One region of the Oceanobacter sp. 3_MG-2023 genome, then DNA from elsewhere that is predicted to be linked to it. Evidence: predicted binding sites of a transcription regulator. Region 1 holds the regulator's gene; each other region holds the start of a gene.

The links. Region 1 encodes FNR, which switches genes on or off when oxygen is low (the NO sensors DNR and NnrR bind a similar motif). Its sites were predicted from a motif close to TTGATNTANATCAA; they were not measured.
Positions count from the first base shown of each region.
Region 2: a site for FNR is predicted at 4,259-4,272, ahead of Q8W32_RS06050 (cytochrome-c peroxidase). Genes of this name have one in related genera too.
Region 3: a site for FNR is predicted at 4,743-4,756, ahead of ccoM (cytochrome c oxidase subunit CcoM). Genes of this name have one in related genera too.

Region 1 covers NZ_JAUYVX010000010.1:90,747-98,156, forward strand. The annotation lists gene Q8W32_RS10610 (NahK/ErcS family hybrid sensor histidine kinase/response regulator) at 1-512, shown strand, start outside; gene greB (transcription elongation factor GreB) at 574-1,053, opposite strand; gene ttcA (tRNA 2-thiocytidine(32) synthetase TtcA) at 1,118-1,969, opposite strand; gene fnr (fumarate/nitrate reduction transcriptional regulator Fnr) at 2,185-2,964, opposite strand; gene Q8W32_RS10630 (sulfite exporter TauE/SafE family protein) at 3,128-3,784, opposite strand; gene ccoS (cbb3-type cytochrome oxidase assembly protein CcoS) at 3,781-4,002, opposite strand; gene Q8W32_RS10640 (heavy metal translocating P-type ATPase) at 4,064-6,538, opposite strand; gene Q8W32_RS10645 (FixH family protein) at 6,535-7,035, opposite strand; gene ccoG (cytochrome c oxidase accessory protein CcoG) at 7,284-7,410, opposite strand, start outside.
Region 2 covers NZ_JAUYVX010000005.1:55,490-62,899, reverse strand. The annotation lists gene Q8W32_RS06070 (3-deoxy-7-phosphoheptulonate synthase) at 1-642, shown strand, start outside; gene Q8W32_RS06065 (sulfite exporter TauE/SafE family protein) at 644-1,402, opposite strand; gene Q8W32_RS06060 (PepSY-associated TM helix domain-containing protein) at 1,475-2,278, opposite strand; gene Q8W32_RS06055 (FMN-binding protein) at 2,299-2,838, opposite strand; gene Q8W32_RS06050 (cytochrome-c peroxidase) at 2,825-4,057, opposite strand; gene Q8W32_RS06045 (imelysin family protein) at 4,368-5,849, shown strand; gene Q8W32_RS06040 (di-heme oxidoredictase family protein) at 5,887-7,398, shown strand.
Region 3 covers NZ_JAUYVX010000013.1:86,404-93,813, forward strand. The annotation lists gene Q8W32_RS12685 (DUF4404 family protein) at 485-733, shown strand; gene Q8W32_RS12690 (CBS domain-containing protein) at 818-1,252, shown strand; gene Q8W32_RS12695 (helix-turn-helix domain-containing protein) at 1,703-2,425, shown strand; gene Q8W32_RS12700 (glycosyltransferase family 1 protein) at 2,840-4,015, shown strand; gene Q8W32_RS12705 (hypothetical protein) at 4,058-4,360, shown strand; gene Q8W32_RS12710 (hypothetical protein) at 4,357-4,722, opposite strand; gene ccoM (cytochrome c oxidase subunit CcoM) at 4,884-5,003, shown strand; gene Q8W32_RS12720 (septal ring lytic transglycosylase RlpA family protein) at 5,121-5,891, opposite strand; gene mltB (lytic murein transglycosylase B) at 5,888-6,865, opposite strand; gene rodA (rod shape-determining protein RodA) at 6,891-7,410, opposite strand, start outside.

The DNA.
Region 1 (7,410 bases):
ATCCGATCAAGGTGCAGTCCCGACTTGGCTTTGGCTCCTGTTTTTCGGTATTGGTGCCTTATGGTCGCCGCCAGCTGTCCCGCAAGGCAACCACACCGGGATTGGCCTTGTTGGGCAATCAGCAATTTCGGGGACGCCGGGCGCTGGTGATTGATAATGAAGCATCGATCTGTCAGGCCATGGCGGTGTTGCTCAGTGGCTGGGGTTTTGAGGTGATCACCGCGCGTAGTTACGAAGAACTGCTGGTGCAACAACCAGAGCTGGATGCCGGTATTGATTTGATTCTCGCCGATTATCATCTCGACAATGGCGTCACCGGGCTGGATGTGGTTCGGCAGATGCGTACCGATCTGGGGCTGGATGCGCCGGTGCTGATGATTACGGCCAATTACACCAATGTGCTGAAACAGGAAGTGCGGGAGCTGGGCTATCGTTTGATGAACAAGCCGGTACGCCCGGCGAAACTCAAAGCCATGATCCATCATATGATTCATCAGGCCATTGTGGTGTAAATCACGGATTCCAGCTTCCAGCCGGTTTCTGGATCAGAACAGCGGCCAACCTCGTCTCTTGTTATAACGGGGTATCGTAACGAATGGCGGTGATTTCCCATTCCCGGGTTGCTTCTTCTGTTTTGATGAACACATCATCACCGACTGACTTCCCCAGACACGCTCTGACAACCGGCGCATTAACAGAGGCATAATGCTTTTTGCCGTAGATTTCATCCGGGCCAACGATACGGAAAAGCAAGGTGTTATCCTCTTCGTCCATCAGGGTAACCCAGGCACCAAAATAGGCCTTGCCTTCCTGACTGGGGTGGTATTCGCTGACCCGTACAGCGTCCAGCCGTTTTCTGAGATAGCGCACCCGGCGGTCAATCTCTCGCAGCCGTTTTTTGTTGTACTGATAGTCGGCATTTTCAGAACGGTCGCCCAGACTCGCTGCCCAGGTCACTTTTTTGGTGACTTCCGGGCGTTCAGTTCGCCAGAGATAATCCAGCTCCTGCTCCAGCTCTGTATACCCCTCAGGGGTGATGATATTGGTATCCATGGTTCTCCCTTGAAGGTTGGGTGCGCTGTCTGGTGAGGAGCTGCCCAGGGGCCGGGACGCGCCTTTAATCGATGGTGACGATATCGAGCCGGGTGGCCAGGTGCGTCTGGTCTTGTTGTTGTTGCAAATTGACAAAATCAAACAGATTGAGATCGCCGAGCTGGGAGGGGGCGATGTTGCAGATGGCAGCAAAGATATTCTCGCTGCGGCCTGGTTGTATTCTTTCCCATTCGGTCAGCATATTCTTGATGTTCTGGCGCTGCATGTTGTCCTGGGAGCCGCACAGGTTACAAGGGATGATTGGGAACTCCATGGCGGTCGAATAAGCCTGGATGTCTTTTTCCTTGCAGTAGGCCAGCGGACGGATCAGAACGTGCTTTTTATCGTCGCTGAGCAGCTTGGGTGGCATGGCTTTGAGTTTGCCGCCGTAAAACATGTTCAGGAATAAGGTTTCAATGATGTCGTCGCGATGATGGCCCAGGGCGATTTTATTGGCACCAATTTTTTCAGCAAAGCCGTAGAGGGTGCCGCGACGCAGGCGGGAGCACAGGCCGCAGGTGGTTTTTCCTTCCGGCACCAGATCCATGACCACGCTGTACGTGTCTTTTTCAACAATATGGTAGGGAATATCCAGCTTGCCCAGATACTCGGGTAACACGTGTTCGGGGAAGCCGGGCTGTTTCTGGTCCATATTGACGGCAATCAGCTCAAAGTTGACCGGGGCGCTTTTTTTCAGGCTGATCAGGATATCGAGCATGGTGTAGGAGTCTTTGCCGCCCGACAGGCATACCATGATCCGGTCACCTTCTTCGATCATGCAATAGTCTTCAATCGCCTTGCCAACGTTTCGGCGCAAACGTTTATGAAGTTTGTTGAATTCGGTGCGTGCTTTGCGATCAATGACATCGGCGGTCATGCTGGAAAACTCCTGAGCATTCTGGGGCGGAACACTGGCTAAAAATCAGGCGGCGAATTCTAGCGAATAGATTGGCTGGCGTCAGTAACTGTTGCCAGCCAATAACAACGCGGTGGCCGGTTAGCGGGTTCAGGGATGAAACTGGGCACAGAAACAAGGATATAAGGGGTTTTTTGCCGTTACCGCTGAGAAGGGTAACGGCACGCTGTGCGGGATTATTCCGCCGGCGTTTTCTCGTCACATTCAATTTGTGGGTTCAGTCCGGCCATTTCATACAGGCTGTTCATGTCCAGAACGATGATTTCCTTGCTCTGGGTTTCGATCAGGGCATTTTTCTGGAAACGGGTGAATACCCGACTGATGGTTTCTACCGCGAGGCCAAGGTAGTTGCTGATGTCGACCCGCGACATGGGCAGGCGGAAGTGGGTGGCACTGAAACCGCGTCGAGCGTAACGGTTGGAGATATCCAGCAAAAACGAGGCTACACGTTCTTCGGCGTTCTTTTTGCTCAACAGCAACATCATGTTCTGGTCGTGACGAATTTCGTTGCCCATGGTGCGCATCAACTGTTTGCGCAGGTCGGGGAGTTCGTCGGTCAGGTTTTCCAGCTGATGAACCGGAATTTCACAGACGGTGGTGGTTTCCAGCGCTTTGGCGGTGAGAGGGTAATCACCGGCATCGTAACCGGCCAGGCCAATCAGTTCGCTGGCGAGATGAAAGCCAGTGATCTGTTCTTCGCCATTACTGGCCAGGGTGTAGGTTTTCAGGGCACCGGTACGTACCGCAAACACGGACTGGAATTCATCCCCTTGCTGGAATAACAGCTGGCCTTTTTGAATGGGTCGGCCACGGCGAATGATATCGTCCAGTCGCTCCATATCTGTGTCACTGAGCGAGAGTGGCAGACACAGTGCGTTCAGGGAGCAAGTCTGGCAGTGGGGTTGATTACCGCGCAAGGGAGGGTGCGCAGGCTGTGCAGCTTGGTTTGTTTTCATTGAGCTCACCGTGTCGGGTTTTCCGTTATGTAGGGAAGAACCGTGTTCCATTAATTTTCGTATGGTCTTAGCTCGACGAGTGGCTGTCAAGACATTGGTCAAGGTATTGAGTCAAGGTATTGTCAACGGATGATCAGTCGCTGATCAATAACGACCCTGGCTACTATAACCAGATGGCTGCTGCAGTCCAAACGCCGTAACCAATCAGTAACAGTCCGGCAATGATACGGCTAAGGCTGTGACTGAGTAATCGGCTCAGGCTGGTGGCGGCGAGGCCACTGGCGAACAGGGCAGGCAGTGTGCCAAGGCCAAAGCAGAACATGGTCAGTGCCCCTTTGAGGGGATCACCATTGGCGGCGACCCAGCTCAAAGTGCTGTATACCAGTCCGCAAGGGAGCCAGCCCCATAGCAGTCCAAGGCGAAAGCGACTGCTGATCGAATATTGTGTCATCAAGGGGCGGGTAGCAGGCTGCAGCCTTTGCCATAGATATTGGCCAACTTGTTCGATACGGGTGAGCCAGCTTGCCCAGCGGGCAACGTAGAGCCCCATCAGCACCAGCAGTATGGCGGCCAGTGTACGTAATGCCAGCATCAGTACATCATTCAGTTGTTGTAGCCATAAGCCAAGCAGCGAGACGAGCAGGCCGGCAAAGGCGTAACTGGTGATACGACCGCTGTTAAAAGCCAGTGCTGTCAGTAGCGGTTGTTGTTGTGAGCGGGTGCCAATGGCGGCGGCAATGCCGCCACACATTACCAGGCAGTGACTGGAGCCAAACAGGCCCAGCAACAGGGCGGTTAACAGGGAGAGTGGTTCAATCACAATGGGTTTTTATCGGTTGCCGTGGTATGGGGTGCTGGTGTTGTGTCGGTTGCTGCGGGTTGGGTGCTTGCGGGATCGTCATCGTCATCAAAGAGAATTCTGTGAGCCGGAGATTCCATATCATCAAACTGGCCGCTGCGCACTGCCCAGAAAAAAATCAGCGTGGCAATGCTGATCAGGACGATCGAAAGTGGAACAAGTATGTAGATAATATCCATGTTATGTCCATCAAACCAAGCGAGTGGAAGCCATTATAATCTGGCCTTGTGGCTGAGTGTGCTAATTGTGACCGGATACATCCGGTTTGGTCGTCCGGGATAGTCGCAGCGCATTACTGACCACCAAAAGCGAACTGAATGACATGCCAATGGCTGCGGCCCAGGGAGGAATATAACCTGCCGCTGCCACTGGCAAGGCCAGCAGATTATACAGCAGCGCCCAAGCGATATTCTGGTAGATCACCTGGCGGGTACGGCTGGCGGTGTCCAGAGCCTGTAATACACAGTCCAGGCGGCCGCTGGTGACCAGGGCATCGGCGCTGGTTTTGGCCAGGTCCGTGGCGTCACTGACGGCAATGGCAATGTCGGCCCCAGCCAGTACCGGGACATCGTTGATGCCATCGCCAATCATTAATACACGTTCTCCCTGCTGTTGCCACAGGCGTACCTGTTGTAGCTTCTGTTCGGGTGACAAGCCGATCTGGACGTCGTCAATACCCAGCTGTGTTGCCAGTTGTTGACCTGAGGCGCCGGGGTCGCCGGTGAGCAAGGCTGTTTTGATTTTGCGTTGGCGCAGGCCCTGGGTCAGGCTGGTGGCGGATTTTCGGATGCTGTCCCCGAGCCGGATCCAGGCTGCAGCCTGACCGTCGACACTGAGCAGCAGCCATTGCCCTTCCTGATGGTTCAACTGACTGGTATCCAGCGAGGAGTGGTCAGGCAAGGCAAAGTCGGGGCGGCCAAAGCGGACGGCATATGACTGTTCTGCTGTTGGCTGCCATTGCCCCTGAATGCCAGCCCCGGTGTGTTGCTGGACCTCGGTGACGGTGTCGGGACGAATCCGGCGAAAAGCGCGAGCAATCGGGTGACTGCTGGATTTTTCCAGTCCGGCGGTAATGGCGAGTACCTGGTCGCTGTCCAGTTCCCCTGCCAGAACGACGTCTTCAATGGTGAGCTTGCCTTGGGTGAGGGTGCCGGTTTTATCGAATACTACCCGGTCGATGGTCGGGAGGGATTCCAGTACGTGGCCTTTGCTGATGAGTAATCCGGCCTCTCGTAGCGCGCCGGTGGCCGCTGTCAGCGCCGTTGGTGTTGCCAGCGACAAGGCGCAAGGGCAGGTGACGACCAGTACCGACAAGGCGATAAAAAAGGCGTGATCGTTACCCTGTTGCCACCAAAACAGAAAAACAGCCGACGAAATCAGCAAGACGGCGGCAACAAAACGACTGGCAATCCGATCGGCGATCAGGGCTATTCGGGGTTTTTCCTGCTGTGCCCGATCCATCAGACGAACAATGGTCGACAGCTGGGCTTCCGCTCCGGTGGCTGTGACCTGCATGATAATCGGGCTTTCGATATTGATGGTGCCGCCAATCAGGTGATCCTGATTACGTTTGGTGACGGGCAGGTATTCGCCCGTCAGGGCAGCTTCGTCGACGGAGCTGCGACCCTGGATCACAACGCCGTCGGCAGGAATGGCATGACCGGGCTTGATCAGCAGCAAATCTCCCAGTCTGACTTCTTCGCTGGCAATAACCGTTTCGGTGGCGTTTGGGGTGTCGTCACTGAGTTTCAGAGCGACGTTGGGCAGCAGCGTCAGCAGGTTGTTACCGGATTTTCCCATGCGATGACGGGCGCGCATTTCCAGAAAGCGGCCCAGCAGCAAAAAGAAGGTGAACATGCAGACGGAGTCAAAATAGACCTCTTTGCCCTGGTTGAACGTGCTCCAGATGCTGGCACAAAATGCCAGGGCAATCGCGAGGGAAACCGGTACATCCATGGTCAGGTGGCGGGTTTTGAGGTCCCGGATTGAGGCTTCAAAAAAAGGCCAGGCTGCGTACAGCACCACAGGTAATGTCAGTAACATGGAGGCCAGGCGCATAAAAAATTCGTATTGCGGCACCATGCCCACATACAGGGGGACGGCCAGCATCATTACCTGCATCATGCCGATGCCAGCAACCGCCAGACGGCGGATGCTGCGCTTGCCTTCGACATGACGTTGCTGTTCGGCAGCGGTTGCAGAAAAAGGGGAGGCGCGGTAACCAAGGCGGTAAATTTGTTCGATCAGACTGGAAACCGGTATTTTCTCTGGTTCCCAGCGTACCACCAGGCGGTGGTTGGACAGATTGAGGACGGCCTGGTCAACGCCGGGTAGCGCATTCAGACGGTGTTCGATTAACCAGGCGCAGGCTGCACAACTGATACCATCGATCACCAGGGTGGCTTCTGCCATACCATTGTCCAGCCGGGCAACAAAACGTTGCTGCATGGCCTCGCTGTCGTATAGCGCCAGTGATTCCCGTGCTTGCAGTTCATGGTCGTCCAGTTCGGCGGGAGACAGTTCTGGCAGCGCGGTGCGGTGCTTGTAATAGTCTTTCAGGCCGCTGGCGACAATGGTTTCGGCAATGGCCTTGCAGCCCGGACAACACATGGGCTGTGATTGACCATCAATCAGGGCTGACCAGCGTTTTTCGTCAGACGGGCTGACGTTTTCACCACAGTGAAAGCACCGGGTGTTATTGGCATGCTCTGTCATTGGGCGTTCAGTTGTACGACCTTGCTGTATTCCAGCTGTTCTGTGGAGCGTATCCGCCAGCCCTGATCCGGGCTTTGTAACCAGACATAACGCCGGGATGGCAGTTGTATATCGGCGGCGGCAATATAAAGCCCGGGCTCTGTGCGCTGCAGAATGATTTCAAGATCCCGCTCTTGCAGGGTTGGGTGGATCAGTTCCAGCAATAAGGTATCTGGCTCCTGCTCCAGCTGGCCGTCGAGAACCAGGCGGGCTTCATGATTGGCAAACACCAGACTGCTACGGATCTGCAGACGGCTGGCCTGATGGTCCATTTCGACATTTTCGGTATAGCTGACACCGTCTTTATAGTAGCTGTCGCTTACCAGTGAATCCTTGCTGCTGACCGCCAGGGTAATCATGACAACACCCCAGCAAACGGTAACGGCAGGAATTCCGGCAACCAGCCACATCAATGGCTCTTTGTACCAGGGTTGGGCTGGCTGGGTATCTGATTTCATAGTGCTCTCTGGGTCTGGACTGCTGGCAGGGTCTGTTTGGGTATGGTATTGCTTTTGAGTTCCACTGCCCGAAAAAAAAGCCGCCCAAGTGTAACCACTTGGACGGCGACTCTCTAGCAACTTTGTCATTCCCGTTGTCCGATCAATGGCAGAATTGGATGCAGTTGATCTAACAACAGGCTTTTGGAGTGACATTGCTGCGCCAGAATGGATTTTCTGGCGCAAGCCGATAGTCGCCTGATGGCTGACTAGGTTCTTGGTGCGATAAAGCGGCTTTCTTCACGGGCGACTTCTTCGCCGCTTTGTTGGTCTACCACAATAAACTCAATATTGGTTTTACTGGATGGTAATTTGGCGATTGCCGGGTCAATTTCA
Region 2 (7,410 bases), on a different contig from region 1:
GGTTTGCCACTGGCAACCGAAGCATTGAACCCGCTGGTAATGATGTACCTGGACGACCTGATCAGCTGGACGGCCATTGGTGCCCGCACCGCGGAGTCACAGATCCATCGTGAAATGGTCAGCCATCTGGGTATGCCCACCGGATTGAAAAATGGCACCGACGGCTCCATGATGACAGCGATCAATGCCATGGTGGCCGCCCGTCATAGCCACCACACGCTGGGGGTGGATTGCCATGGTCAAATGGCCATGCTGACCACTCCGGGCAATCCGGATACCCATATTGTCCTGCGTGGCGGCAATGGCCTGACGAACTACGATGCCGACAGCATTGCATCGGCACAACAGCAGTTACAGGCGGCTGGCTGTCATGTTGGTGTACTGGTGGATTGCAGCCATGCCAATGCCTGCAAGCAGCATCGTCGCCAAACCGCCATTGCGCTGGATGTGGTGGCGCAGCGGCTGGCAGGTAATGAGCGGATTCTGGGGGTGATGCTGGAAAGCTTCATCAACGAAGGCAACCAGAAAATGTCGGCCAATCTGGTGTACGGCCAGTCCATTACCGATCCTTGTCTGGGATGGGATCAGACCGAAGTCCTGTTGCGTGAAATGCATCAGCAACTGGGCGAGATCAAACCGTGACTCACATACTCTGCCAGCCCTGCCAGAGCAGGCGCAGGGCGAGCAGAGTAACCACAATCCGGAAGGTCTGTTTAAACCAGCGGCCCGGAATACGGTTTAACAGTTTCAGCCCCAGCCAGGTGCCCATGGTGCCACTGAGAACCATCAGCAGCACCAGTGGCAGCCACTCCCAGAAAGCAAAACCAATGGTGCCGAATACCACAGCCTTGAACGAATGTTGCAGCGTCATACAGGTCGCAAAGGTACTGGTGAGCTGTAATTTGCTGTAGTTGTTGCGATGCACAAAACCGGCTACCAGTGGCCCGGTGGCACCAACAAACATGGTGAGGAAGGTTGTCAAGGCGCCGGCAAATACCCGCCCTGTTGAGCTGAGCTGACGTTTGCCTGGCTTGTTGCCCCACACCAGAAACAGAATAAAACCCGCCACCGCAAACTGAATCAGGTACAGCGGCAATTGCACCACGACCACACTGGCCAGCCCGGCTCCCAGCAATGCCCCGATACTGAAATACCTCAGCATGGCCCAGTCGATATGACGCCAGGTCATCACCATGCGATTACCATTGGAACCCAGCTGCACCAGACCATGTACTGGAATCAGGGCGTTGACGGGTACCAGTGATGCCATGACTGCCAATAGCAGCAGGCCACCACCAATACCGACAGCAGCCGTCATCAGTGACGTAAACCCGGCCACTGCGATCAGGATAATGGCCGCTGTCAGCGACAGGTCGGCGGGAGTGAGCAGTTCAAGCAACATGGCCAGTATCTCCGTTGACGATCGGGTATCGGTATTGTTAGCAAGGTGGCGTTTTGCGGTGATGTCTAAAGGTTACATTCCGGGCTTGTGGCGCCGCGGCTTCTGTCGACTACAACCATGACGACCATGACGTCCGCCGCGTTTTAGCCAGGCGCGCTTCAGCCAGGTGAGGGTACCGCTCAAGGCCAGAAATATCAGCACAAGGCTGACGGCATCCACCACCCAGACGCCCACCTCGCCAAACAGACGGCCGCTGTGTAAATCCAGCAGCAAACGTTCGCGGGAAATCCCCGGCAAGGGCTTGTCCTTGTTCAGAGACTCGACCAGTTCAGCAGGCAAGGGAGTGAGAGTGGCCCAAGGCGAGTCCGCTGTCGGGACGGATTCGGGCGGTAGTGGTTGCCAGCTCCAGCTGTTGTTATCGAGATAATAGGGTGGGCTGGACAGCAGCAGGGCATCTTGATCCGGCAGCATGCCCAGTGTGCTGGCTTGCAGTGGCAGACTGCCCAGTTCTTCAACCAGTTGGCCATCAGGCAAATACAGGGCAATGCGGTTATCACACAGCAGGGCAATGGTTTCTTGCCAACGCAAGGCACCCAACAAGGGCTGATCGCAATGGCCGATGGCATCGTGATCCAGATACAGGGTGTCGCCAACCTGACTGACCCAGTGATCCCCAGCGGCAAACCCTTGCTCGACAGTGGTGTCCTGAATGCCATACAGCCAGGCGATCCAGGAGGAATAGACCGGTGTTTTGGCCCATCCCAGTGACTGGCTGTGATTGATCAGGATGCCGGTAATGGCCAGCATCAATAGAACCGGCAGGATGATCAGGCCGCCGCGGCGATGCCAATGAATCAGAAAAGGAACAAGTTTCAAAACAGAGCCTGTATCAGGAGTCAGGGTTGGGTGGCGGCCTGATTGTGGCTGACCCCGGTTTGCTCTGCAAGATACAGTGCCAGACGGGCGACATTGGTTACGGCCCGCACCGACAAGGTTGCACCGGTAATGCCGTCGATATGCTGGCTGAGTTGTTGGGACTTGTCCAGCCTCGCCCCGGTAAACTGGTCAGTAAAAAACGGGTATCGTACTTCCCAGCCACGGGATTCGAGAAACGCCAGTACCGCAACCGATTGTATCTGGTTATCGGTAATCACCACGCCGATGGTGATTGGCTTCTCTTTGCCAATCTCTTGCAGAATCCAGGCGCTGGTGGTGTCGGCTTGCCAGTATCGTACCCGCAAACCAACGTAAGAATGGCCGAGCAAGGCGGTGGCGGCTTCTTTATGTTCCGGTTTGAGCCACAGGGTTTTGGCCGCTGCTGGCTGCTCGCCAAACGCCTGTGACAGGAACGCTTCCTGACTGAGGTAGTTGTCGGCGCTGGCCATGCTGGCCAGACACCATAATGTCAGGCTCCAGAGAATATTATTCCGTTTCACAGTTTTCCCACTCGGCATCAGAAATCAGGCTTTCATAGCGGGCATCGGTGAGCGTCATCATAAAACAGACCAGTGCTTCGACGTCATCGTCATCGAACAGGCTGCCATCCTGCAGTTCGGTCAGGCTGATGGTCTCGCTGATTTCCGGCTCCGCCCATTCCACACCGGTTTCAGGGTTGATTGTGTAGCGGCTGCCCGTGAGCCAGTGATCGTAAAACTTGACGACCGTGGCCAACTCATTAAACACGCCGTTATGCATATAAGGCGCAGTGATGGCGACGTTACGCAGCGTTGGTACCTTGAATTTACCGGCTTCGGTATCGGCGGTGACGGCGCTGTTGTTTAATTGCAAACCGGTATCAATAAAGTCATCGTCCGAGCCATTGGCCAGCCGTACTGCGGTATTCACCGGGACACCAATATTGTGGTACTCATAGCCGGTAAAGGTCTCGCCGCTGTAGCCCTGGGACTTGAGTTGGTGACACGTGGCGCAGTTGGTGAATTGCTGGGAGAAAAACAGCACCTTGCCCGAGGCGACTTTGGATAATACGCCGTAATCGTAGTAGTCCTCATCATTTGAACTCAGTTGTGAACGATCGTATTTGGAATCGAAGGGAGCAAAAACATCCGTTGCCTCAAAGGTGGCAATGGCGTCGGTCATGGCTTCGTAAGCGGTATCAGTATCGTCAAACACATCGGTACCATACAAGGATTCGAAGGCTGCAATATAATCTTCATTTTCTAACAGGCGTTCGACTACGCTGGCGCGATCTGCCATGCCCATTTCAATCGGGTTTAATGGCGGGCCACCGGCCTGATCGGCGAGGGTGGAAGAGCGGCCATCATGAAACTGGCCGCCCAGCCAGCCACTGTAATCGGACTGGCTGCTGTTGAAGCGACTGCGCGTACCTTCCTGAAACTCCGGTGACAGTGAGGCGTACAGCACCGTTGGTGCATTACGGTCTCCCAGGGATACATCGTCATCACCAAGTGATACGGCAGCAGTCAGCCCGTTGTCATCTTCGCGGCTGTCGGTAAAGGCCTTGTCGGCATCGTGACAGCTGGCACAGGACTGGGTGCGGTTGAATGAGAGATTGGTATCGTTGAACAGGCTTTCGCCGAGGGCTGCCTTGCTTTCGAAGGCAAGGCTTGACGAATCAGACGAACTGCCACAACTGCTCAGTAGCAGCGCCAACAATAAAATTGAATACTTTTTCACGGTGACTCCGGTATTGCCCATTCCCTTGGGGTAATGGCTGATAAATCGCATGGTGGCTGGTTGCTCTTGTCTGTTGTGATCCCCAGCTTGTTGTGGTGATCAGGAAGGCTGCTACCAAGGTGGCCAGTTTAGCATGCGTCAATAATCCTGCTAACGATAATGCAATCCCAAGTCTATTTGTAAATCATTTGCATTAGTAATATGATCTCAATCAAATCGAATCGGAACTATTTCGTTTTAATGTAAATGAGATGTTATCCGAAAGACAAATAGTCCGCCAAATTCCTTTATTGCCAGATCGGAGTGTTAAATGATGAAACTGACCTCGCTTGCTGCGGCTATCGCCGTAACTTCCCTGTTAACTGCTTGTGGCAGTAGCTCAGACAGCTCTTCGTCTGATTCCGTTATCAATGTTGATAACGTCAGCAAGGTGTTGGAAACCAACGCTGATATTGCCTACGCCGCTTATTCAGATGCCGTGACCACGGCCAAAGCATTACAAACCGCCTTGCAAACCTTCCGCGAAGATCCGACCGAAGATAACTTTGTTGCCGCTAAAACCGCCTGGCTGGTTGCGCGTGAACCTTATGGCCAGACTGAAGTTTATCGCTTCCGCCTGAGCCCGATTGACTCTACCGACTACAGCTCGGAAGACGGCCCGGAAGGTGATATCAATGCCTGGCCATTAGGTGAAGCCCTGATCGACTATGTGCAGACCAACGATACTGACTTTGGCACCGATCAGGTGGGCGTAACCGCCAACTCGGCTGGCATTAATGGTGGTGGTGCCTTGACGGCAGCCGATGCGGAAGATCAGTCGAATAACATCATTGGTGATGTAACGATTGATATCACTGCCGACCTGTTGGCCAATACTGCCACCGCCGATGACGAGCATGATGTGATTGCCGGATACCACGCAATTGAATTCCTGCTGTGGGGACAGGACCTGAACAATGATGGTGAAACCACGGATGGGACTGACCGTGAAGAGGCGGTTAAAACCAACGAAGCGTATAACTACGCTGAAGGCGGTGACCGTCCTCTGAGTGACCTGGCTGAAGGCTATTCTGAGACCGACACTTACGACAGCAGCAACTTGTCTGAGCGTCGTCACAAATTTATGGAAGTGGCGGTTGAGAAGCTGATCGACGATTTGGAAACCGTTCGTGATAGCTGGGCTGACGGCGCTTCATACCGCACTGAGTTCACCACCATCAGCAGCGAAGATGACGCCAAACAGAAGCTGGCCGAAATCCTCACCGGTATGGGTACATTGTCTGAAGGCGAGCTGGCGGGTGAGCGGATGCAGATTGCCTTTTCTTCCAACTCCCAGGAAGACGAGCATTCTTGCTTCTCGGATAACACGCACCGCGATATCTGGCTGAATGCCGAAGGCGTCTCCAACAGCTATTACGGTGAATACGCCGGTTACGACAGCACATTGGACGGCACTGACGATGTGACGACCAATGCGGTAAGTGGTTATGGTCTTGATGATTACCTGGCTGATGCCGGTCTGACAGAGGTAGCGGCTTCCATGGTAACGGCGTTGAGCACCACCAGCACCGCTTACGAAAGCATTGATAGCCTGGCCCGTGAAGGTACCCCCTTCGACGTACAGATCATGGACGCTACCACCGAGGAGCCAGCCTACGATACAATCAAGGCATTAAACGCTCAATCAATCGTGATTGCCGATGTTGCTGAAGCGCTTGAGATCGACGGCGATGTGGTTGTCGATGTTGATGCTTCCGAGTGTGATACCACTGATCCAACCACTGAGTGCTAATTTCAATGGCTGATCAATTGTTGACGGAGGCTGGCTGATGCGCCGTCTCTGTTTTCACCTGAAGCCGGGTTTATCCCGGCTTTTTGGCATTTTTATGTTGGCAGTTTGGGTTATTGCCAGCAGTGGTTGTTCCGAGCGGATACCGGAGCCTGAACCGGCAGAAACACGCCCTGGTGGGGCTGCGACAACCTCGATTATCCCGTTCCCGGAACTGGACAAGGTAACACCTAATTTGCCAGAGCAAGAGCGGCCGCTGTTTTATGCCGGTCGGGCCTTGGCGCACCAACCTTGGGTCAAGGCACCTACTATTACCGATGCACGTGATGGACTGGGGCCGATTTATAACGCCCGCGGTTGTCTCGCTTGCCATATTCGGGGCGGTAAAAGCCGTATGCCGGATAATGCCGATACCCCTTTGTTTGGGCCACTGATTCGTATGAGTGTGGTGTTGGATGATGCCGCCGCCATGACAGCGGCTGCAAACAGCCATGACGGTGTTATTCCTGACCCTGTGTATGGCGACCAGTTACAAACCCAATCAATTGCCCTGATGCACCAGTTACGTCAAGCCACACCAACGGCCATGGCTGAGCAACAACAGGTGCCACCAGAAGCATATGCCTATATCACATGGCATGAACAAGCCTTTATATACCCGGATGGCAGTAGCGTCAGTTTGCGCAAGCCGGAGCTGGATTTGCGTTACGCCGCTTATGGGGACTTCGACACTAACACCCGTTTTAGTGTGCGCAATGCGCCGGCGATCCACGGGATGGGGTTGCTGGAATTGATCGCACAGTCCGACTTGGAAGCCCTGGCCGATCCGGAAGACGCTGATGGTAATGGCATTTCCGGTCGACAGAACCGGGTTTGGGATGCCAGAAGCCAGCGCTGGCTACCAGGCCGCTTTGGCCACAAGGCCAACCGTCCCAACATGGACATGATTGTCGCGTCGGCATTTGCCAATGATATTGGTATCAGTAATCCACTGTTTCCATCCCAGCCCTGTACGGCGTATCAGCCACTGTGTGAGCAACAAAGAAATGGAAATGATAGTCAGGGAATGGAATTACCTGATAATCTTTTGCGCCTGGTCACGAATTTCACTCGCAATCTGGGTGTGCCCCAGCGGCGGAATGTTGATAATGCCGAGGTCCTCGAAGGACGTACGCTTTTTTATGCCACCGGGTGTGTGGCGTGCCATCAGCCGAGCTATACCACCGTCGCCAGTACAACACAGCCACACTTGGGCAATCAGCGTATCTGGCCTTATACCGACCTGCTATTACATGATATGGGGCCGGCACTGGCCGATGGTCGCCCAGACTTTGCTGCCAGTGGCAGTGAATGGCGCACGCCACCCTTGTGGGGCGTCGGCTTGATGGCGCGAGTCAACGGCAGTCAGCAATATTTGCACGATGGCCGGGCTCGCAGCATTGAAGAGGCGATTCTGTGGCATGGTGGCGAAGCCGCCATGGCACGCCAGAAATTCGCGGATCTAAGCGCCGAAGAGCGTCACAATCTGCTTCAGTTTGTTGAATCACTCTAGATGGGAGAACCG
Region 3 (7,410 bases), on a different contig from region 1:
TGGCGCTGTATCCTCCCAAACCTTCCCGCTATCCCGTGCTATCGCTATATAGTCAGCCATTCGGATGTTCTTCCAGCTCTCTAACAGACCTCTAATCCGGCCGGGTTTGTACAATCGTGCGCAAGATCAGCTGTTGATCAGGTATCCTGATGCACAATGCCTGTAGGGGGCATCTATTTAATCCGGTGCTCACTCTAGGCTACCGGATGGTTTCGAATCACGAAGCCGACTTGCAGGCCTGACGGGTCAAGTCAAAAGTCGGCGACATCGAGTCGAGATCATCCGGCAGCCCCCGAAGGGCGCGGGTTGCCGCCGTCCAGTGCGGTGTTGACGAATTTGAAAAGGACTCGTCATTTCGCTGCATTCGTCGCCTTGCCCTGAACAACGGCAACACTCGCGCAGAGCCGTGCAGGATTAAATGGATGTCCCCTGTAGTATCAGGCAATGTGTTTTGTCTCGCAGACTGTAGAAAAGAGAGGTGTGTATGGAAAATCAACTAAAGGAACAGCTTCAGCAATTGCATGAAGAGTTGCAGGCCAACCCGAAGCTGGATGAAGAAACCGCAGGATTGATGAGAAAAGTTGCGGAAGATATTGAAGTGATGGAGCTGACTGACAGCGGTGATGTCGTGGAAGGCTTGCAAGAGTACGCCATTCGCTTCGATCAGGATCATCCGGCACTGTCTGAGATTTTGCGACAAATCGTGGATACCCTGGGTCGCATCGGCGTTTGATTGAAGGGTGGGTGACTGTTGTTGTCAGCGCCCAGTCTTGTTGTTCAGATCGTTACCGCAATAATAATATCGGAGACTCGTTGTATGAGACACATGCCAACGCTCGCTGAAGTAATGACAGCATTCCCTCTGCATATTGGTGAAAACACACGGTTAACAGAAGCCGCAGACTTGATGGCACAACATCAGTGTCATCATCTGCCGGTGATGGATGGTGATGAGGTGATCGGGTTGTTAGGGGCTGACGATATCAAGTTGGCGCAGCAGCCTGGACACAATCTGGATGATAGCCAGGAGCTGGTGGTCGGTGATATGTGTCAACGACGCGTGGCCCGGGTTGATCTGCACACGCGTCTGGATGTCGTGCTGGCTTATATGGCAGACAATGGCAGCAGCGCTGTGATTGTCATGCGTAATGAGAGACTGGCTGGTCTGCTAACGACTCATGATGTGTGCCGCTTTACCGCCAACTGGCTGCATAAGGAATATATGCCAAGTGACGATCCTGACATTGCTTGAATAATCATCAAGGTATATCAAGGTAAAAGCTGACAGGGCATGGAACAGGATGCCCGGCTGCTGGTCTTCGATCCGTTTGACCGGCGGCCAGTCCTTATCATCAACGTTTCTCTGAATTCTGCCTTTGCACTCTTTTGCACCGACTGTGTCGTCTTTGTGATAATTCTTTGTGCATTTTTGTGAGCATTGCTGGCTTTACTTGGGCAGTTATTGATAAAAGGCAATATTTTTTTCTTCCTTGACTGTTCCAGAGTGATGACAGAACGCTGGATAAACCAGTCACAACCCCGCAGTACGGTACGTATAGTCAGCCAATAGTGCTTTTTTGACCTGTTCTGATGATTTTTTGGGCGCTGGCCATGATCCGGGCACCTGCCTGCAAAATTTATTGGTTGGTTTGGCAGAGCTGGTACGGAGTTTGCGAAAGACTATGTAAAGGAGGATCTGCCCATGTACAAAATCGCTGATATCCAAGACTATCGCCAGCCCAAACCTGCCACTGCCGCCCATTGGCTGACAGGCCTGACTGAAATCATTGAAGGTCGTTACCAGGACGAAGAAAGCATCCAGCGCCTGCTGATGTTGATTTCTGAACACACGGAACTGCGTAATGTATCCATTGCATTACCTGACTCCCCAAGCCGCTTTAAAGCCCAATATTGTTCCACTGGTGTCACTAATGGTGTGTACAGCTTTGCTGTCCAACATGCCTTGTGCCGTCAGTTTGAATCACGTGAATGGTTGGTCATCAAGGATGGCAGTGAGCGTCCGGAACGATTTGACCCCCAAGCCAGTGGCCTGACCTTGCAGGATCGTTGCTTGTTGGTCCCTCTGGTGCTGCGTCAGTCAGTACTGGCTGTGTTGGTGATGGACCTTCGTGGTGCAAGACTGGACAATGTCAGCCTTGAACTGGTGCACTGCCTTGGTGCTCAGATTGCTCAGATTCTGGCAACACAAGTGGTGCCTAATTTCAAGACTCTGTATGCACGTCCTTACCAGCGTGTGCAAGAAGATGAACTGAGTGATATTCACGCAGCCATCGATAAGTGCAACGGCAACAAGACCATGGCTGCAAAAGTGCTGGGATTGACGCCACGGCAATTACGTTATCGCTTGTCCAAACTGAGTGAAGAAACGACGTCCTCGATGAGTGCTTCAGAAGTCACTCATTAAGCATTGGTTATATCCATTCTGTATGCGGGTCTCCGGCCCGTCGTTGATACTGGGGTGACTGGTATCTGCGACGGGCAGTCTGCTCGTATTGGCTGACCAGCCTGTCTCTTTTCCCCGCATGACCCATAACCCGCCTGTCATTCGTTTGTTATCCGGCTTGTTATCCTGTTCGCTGTTTTTGGTTGCTCGATAAACTATTGCTTCTTTTGGGTAAGTTCCATTTCCATTTCCCTTTCCCGGTTGGGTCGCCCTGGTTTCAGGCTGTTGTTCAGGCGTTCTGAGCCGGAGGATGACGTGGAGGGCTGGTTTGGAGAGCTGACGTTTGGTGGAGTGATATGGGGCTTTATTGGCTTCATCAAAGTGTCACGGTGGTGCTGGCACACTGGTTGAATTTAGCCAGAGTGCCAGACCCGTATGGCTCCACTTCGTATCAGTATTGTTACCGAAACCTATGTGCCCGATGTTAACGGTGTCGCTAATTCCCTGCGCCAGTTGATTAATGCGCTGGACCCTCGTCACTTTCAGGTACAGCTGATTCGTACTCGGCCGCGCTCGACATGGCGTCCAGAAGTGGAAGAAGTCTGGTGCCGTGGTTTGACCATTCCAATGTACCCGGATTTACAGATTGGCTGGCCAGCCCGGGGAGATATTCGGGCGGCCTGGGATCGTTTTCAGCCGGAATTTGTCTTTATTGCCACCGAAGGCCCGCTGGGCAACTCGGCATTGAATTTGGCCACCGAGCGCGGCATTCCGGTGTTGAGTGCGTTTCATACCAACTTTCATCGTTACAGTAGTTATTATGGCTTGGGCTGGATTCGAACCCTGACGCTGAACTGGCTGCGCCGCTTCCATAACCGTACCGCCGGAACCCTGGTTCCTTCCGAAGAAGTCGCCGGTTTTTTATGTGAATCCAGCTTTCATAACGTTCAGGTATTGCCTCACGGGGTCAATTGTCATCTGTTCCATCCGCGGCGGCGTAGTATCAGTCTCAGGCAGTCCTGGCAGGTCAAGGACAGTGATCGGGTGATGCTGTATGTCGGACGTATTGCGGCAGAGAAAAATATCCCGCTCGCCATTGCGGCTTATGACCAGTTACGGGTGACCCGACCAGATCTGAAACTGGTGATGGTGGGGGATGGCCCGATGCGTGGTGATATTCAGGCCAGCCATCCCGATGTGATTTTTGCCGGCGTGCAAACGGGCGAGGCACTGGCCCGGCATTTTGCTTCCGCTGATCTGTTTGTCTTTCCCAGTGTCACGGAGACGTTTGGTCTGGTAACGCTGGAGGCCATGGCCAGTGGCTTGCCAGTGGCTGCATTTGATATGGCAGCTGCCCATATGCATATTCAGTCCGGTGTTAACGGTTCGTTGGCTCCGGTTGAAGAGAAGCCGGATATTGCCGAGCGGATGTTTGTCTCTGCCGCCGAGGCATTATTGGAGAGTGATCTGGTTGAGCAGGGCAAGGCGGCACGAGTGACGGCAGAACAGCTAAGCTGGGAGTGTGTGGCTGGTCAGTTTAGCCGTTATATAGATCGTGAGTTGGATCAGCCGATTGTTCAAATCGGAACAAAGTACAAAACAATGGTATGAGCGTTGCAGTAAAATCCCCAGTACCAACTTGGGGGGAACCACATGGTTGAATTCAACCGCAACAATATCGCACTACTACAAAAAATAAAGCGATTAGCGAAAGAAGAGCAGGGCTGCATAATTCACTATGATTCGCCTTCATTGGAAGATGACCTCAGAACCCTTGTAAAAAGCGGCGTGAGCCATGATTTACTTGAGATGATTGAGATGTTTTTGCCGACCCAAACACCAAAAACCAAGCCGATTATGGACAGAACGTACCGCGGTGCGACGGCCATGATTGATGATCGGGAGCGGATCGGGCCGTCTACCCGGGTCTATCGGGGGCGAATTATCTCTAATTAGTTTGTTATCAATGTGTTGTTTTTTGGTGCGATATTGAACTCGTTTTGAAAAATCTGTGAATTGCTGGTGCAGATGACCTGAATTAACCTTGCAGTGGCGTTCGGTAATCCAGAAAGATAACGATCAATAAGCATGACAGACAGCACCCTGTGCAAGGATGCCACGCAAGACCTGTCATTTTTCAGCAGCCAGCGCCTGTGGGCGCTGGTTTGCTCGACCCTAATAAGATCTTTTGGAACAACAGGGATCTTCGTCCGGATAACGTCCCTGCCCCTGTTTCTGCCGGTGATGACCTGATCATCGGAATAACCGTCTCCCTGAAATCCTGCCTTCTGTTTCAGCGCAATAAGCAAGCCAGCCAATAACTGATCTTATGTCGCTTTTGATGCATATCAAGCGTAGCAACGGTTATAAAGAGCGGCTGAAAAACGGCTTGATGTGAGTCAATTTGACACAGGTGTGGACTGTTACATTGCCCTCAACACGTCAAACGCAAGACCGACTAAGAGTGAGGAATCCCACTATGTTTATGGACGAAGTTGTTTTTGCCGGATTAGTGATTGTCGGACTGACCTGCGTATTTTTTGTAGGTGTATATGCGGCTATCCGTAAGGACATCAAAAAACACGGCTCTGGAGAATAAGAGCCGGTTTTATTATTTTCTGCGCTGAGTACCCTTGCCTCGGGCCCGACCAGTTTGGTCGTGGCCCTTTTTTTGTGGCTTGTGATCTGCTGCGCGTGACGGCAATGTGAATGGTGCTCAGTCGAGTTGATGAGCACCGAGTATGACGGGGTTGTTGATCTGCAGGTTTTCCAACCTGATCAGCAAGTCCTGCAAGGGCTCTCCTTCCGGTACCGGGCCGATACGTACCTTATGGAGTGGTTTGCCATTCAGATTGCCCTGATGTACCTCCACAGGCCACGACAGTGGCTTCAGCGCCTGACTCAGGCTTTGCTGCTGCCGCCTGGCGTTGGACTGGTCGGACAGGGCTGACACCTGTATCCAGTGTACCTTGTCGGGGTAAGGCTGGGTCAGCAGTTCGACCGTGACCGGGGCGGTGCCGGATACATCCAGGCCCACTTTGTGGGCAGCGGCATACGACAGGTCAATAATACGGCCTTCATGAAATGGCCCGCGATCATTGACCCGTACCACCACACTTTTGCCGTTGTCTTGACGGGTTACCCGCACATAGCTGGGTAACGGCAAGGTTTTGTGGGCCGCGGTAAATTGATAAACATCGTAAATTTCACCGTTGGAGGTGGCGTGGCCATGGAATTTCATGCCGTACCAGGAGGCGATGCCTGTCTGCCGGAATGACGTTGGTTGATCCAGTACTTGATAGCGTTGCCCCAGCACCTGATACGTTGGGCCGTTACCCGTCACACTGAGTGGTTCCCGTGTGGGGGTGGGCTCCTCTATGGTGGATAAATCCGGTGGTTCTGGAGGACTGAAGTCTTCCTTGTGCTGGTAACGCGAGCTGCAGGCGCTGAGTAGCAGCGCCATGATCAGCCAAAAGCCGGTCTTCACTGTTTCAGCGCCTCACTCAACTGATAAACCGCCATGGCATACAGACGGCTATGGTTATAGCGGGTAATCACGTAATAGTTATAGTGGGCCAGCCAGAACTCGGCTCCTTGCTTGCCAATCAGTTTGACCAGGCTGGCAGGGTCTTCGGCATTTGCTGGCTCGATGGTGGAAACTCCCATGGCTGCCAGTTTTGCGACAGTCCATTTGGGCTTCAGGTTGTCATTAACGGCTTGCTGGTACTGGTTGCCGCTGACGCGGGCGCGTTGTACCACCGGCTCGTGTGCTCGCCAGCCATGGACGTTGAAATAGTTGGCGACGCTGTTAATGGCATCCGCTGGGTTAGCCCATAAATCACGCTGGCCATCACCATCGCCATCAACGGCATACGCGAGAAAACTGGTCGGAATAAACTGACCGTAGCCCATGGCGCCGGCGTAAGAGCCCTTGACGGTTGCGGGATCAAGATTTTCTTCTTTGGCCAGTGAGAAAAAGGCTTTTAATTCGCGCCAGAAGATCGGCCGTTTAGGGTAGTCGAATGCCAGTGTGGCCAGTGAATCCAGTACCCGGTAGCTACCCTGACGACTGCCGTAGAACGTTTCCACACCGATGATGGCAGTGATGATTTCTTTGGGAATGCCGTACTTCTGTTCTGCCGCCGCCAACAGTCCGGCATGTTTTGCCATAAAGGCCTTGCCGCCTTCAATGCGCTTGCTGGTGAGGAAAATATCCTGATAGCTATCCCATTCGAGGGTTTTTTCTGCCGGACGAGCGATGGCTTCCAGTACCGAGTCGAGTTTTTTCGATTCTGCCAGCCAACGCCTGGTTTCTGCAGGAGGGATTTGATATTCCTTTTCCAGCTCGGCCGCAAACTCATTAAAGCGAGGGTGCTGGTCGTAACCGGCATATGCCAGCGCTGAGCCACTAAGACTGATAACCAGGCAAGTCTTTGCCAGTTGACGTGTAAGTCTGGTCATACTGATTCCCTGTTAAGTATTTTGATTAACGTTTTTGATGTATTGCCATGGACATGATCAGGCCAAAGGCTGTCATCAGGCTGACGACTGACGTTCCACCATAGCTGACCAGTGGTAGTGGAACACCCACCACGGGTAAAATTCCGCTAACCATACCGATGTTCACAAATACATAGATAAAAAAGGTAACGGACAAGCTGCCCGCTAGCAGGCGGCCAAACAAGGTCTCGCTACGGCTGCTAAGCACCAGACAGCGGAATATGATCAGGAAGTACAGCACCAGTAGCAGCAATACGCCAATCAGACCCAGTTCTTCTGCCAGTACGGCAATAATAAAATCGGTATGACTCTCTGGCAGAAATTCCAGTTGTGACTGGGTACCCTGCATAAAGCCTTTGCCTTCAATGCCGCCGGAGCCAATGGCGGTTTTTGACTGAATGATATTCCAGCCAGACCCCAGTGGGTCACTTTCCGGGTTCAGGAAGGTCAGCACCCGTTGTTTTTGATAGTCGTGCATAACAAAAAACCACATCAGTGGGGCACAG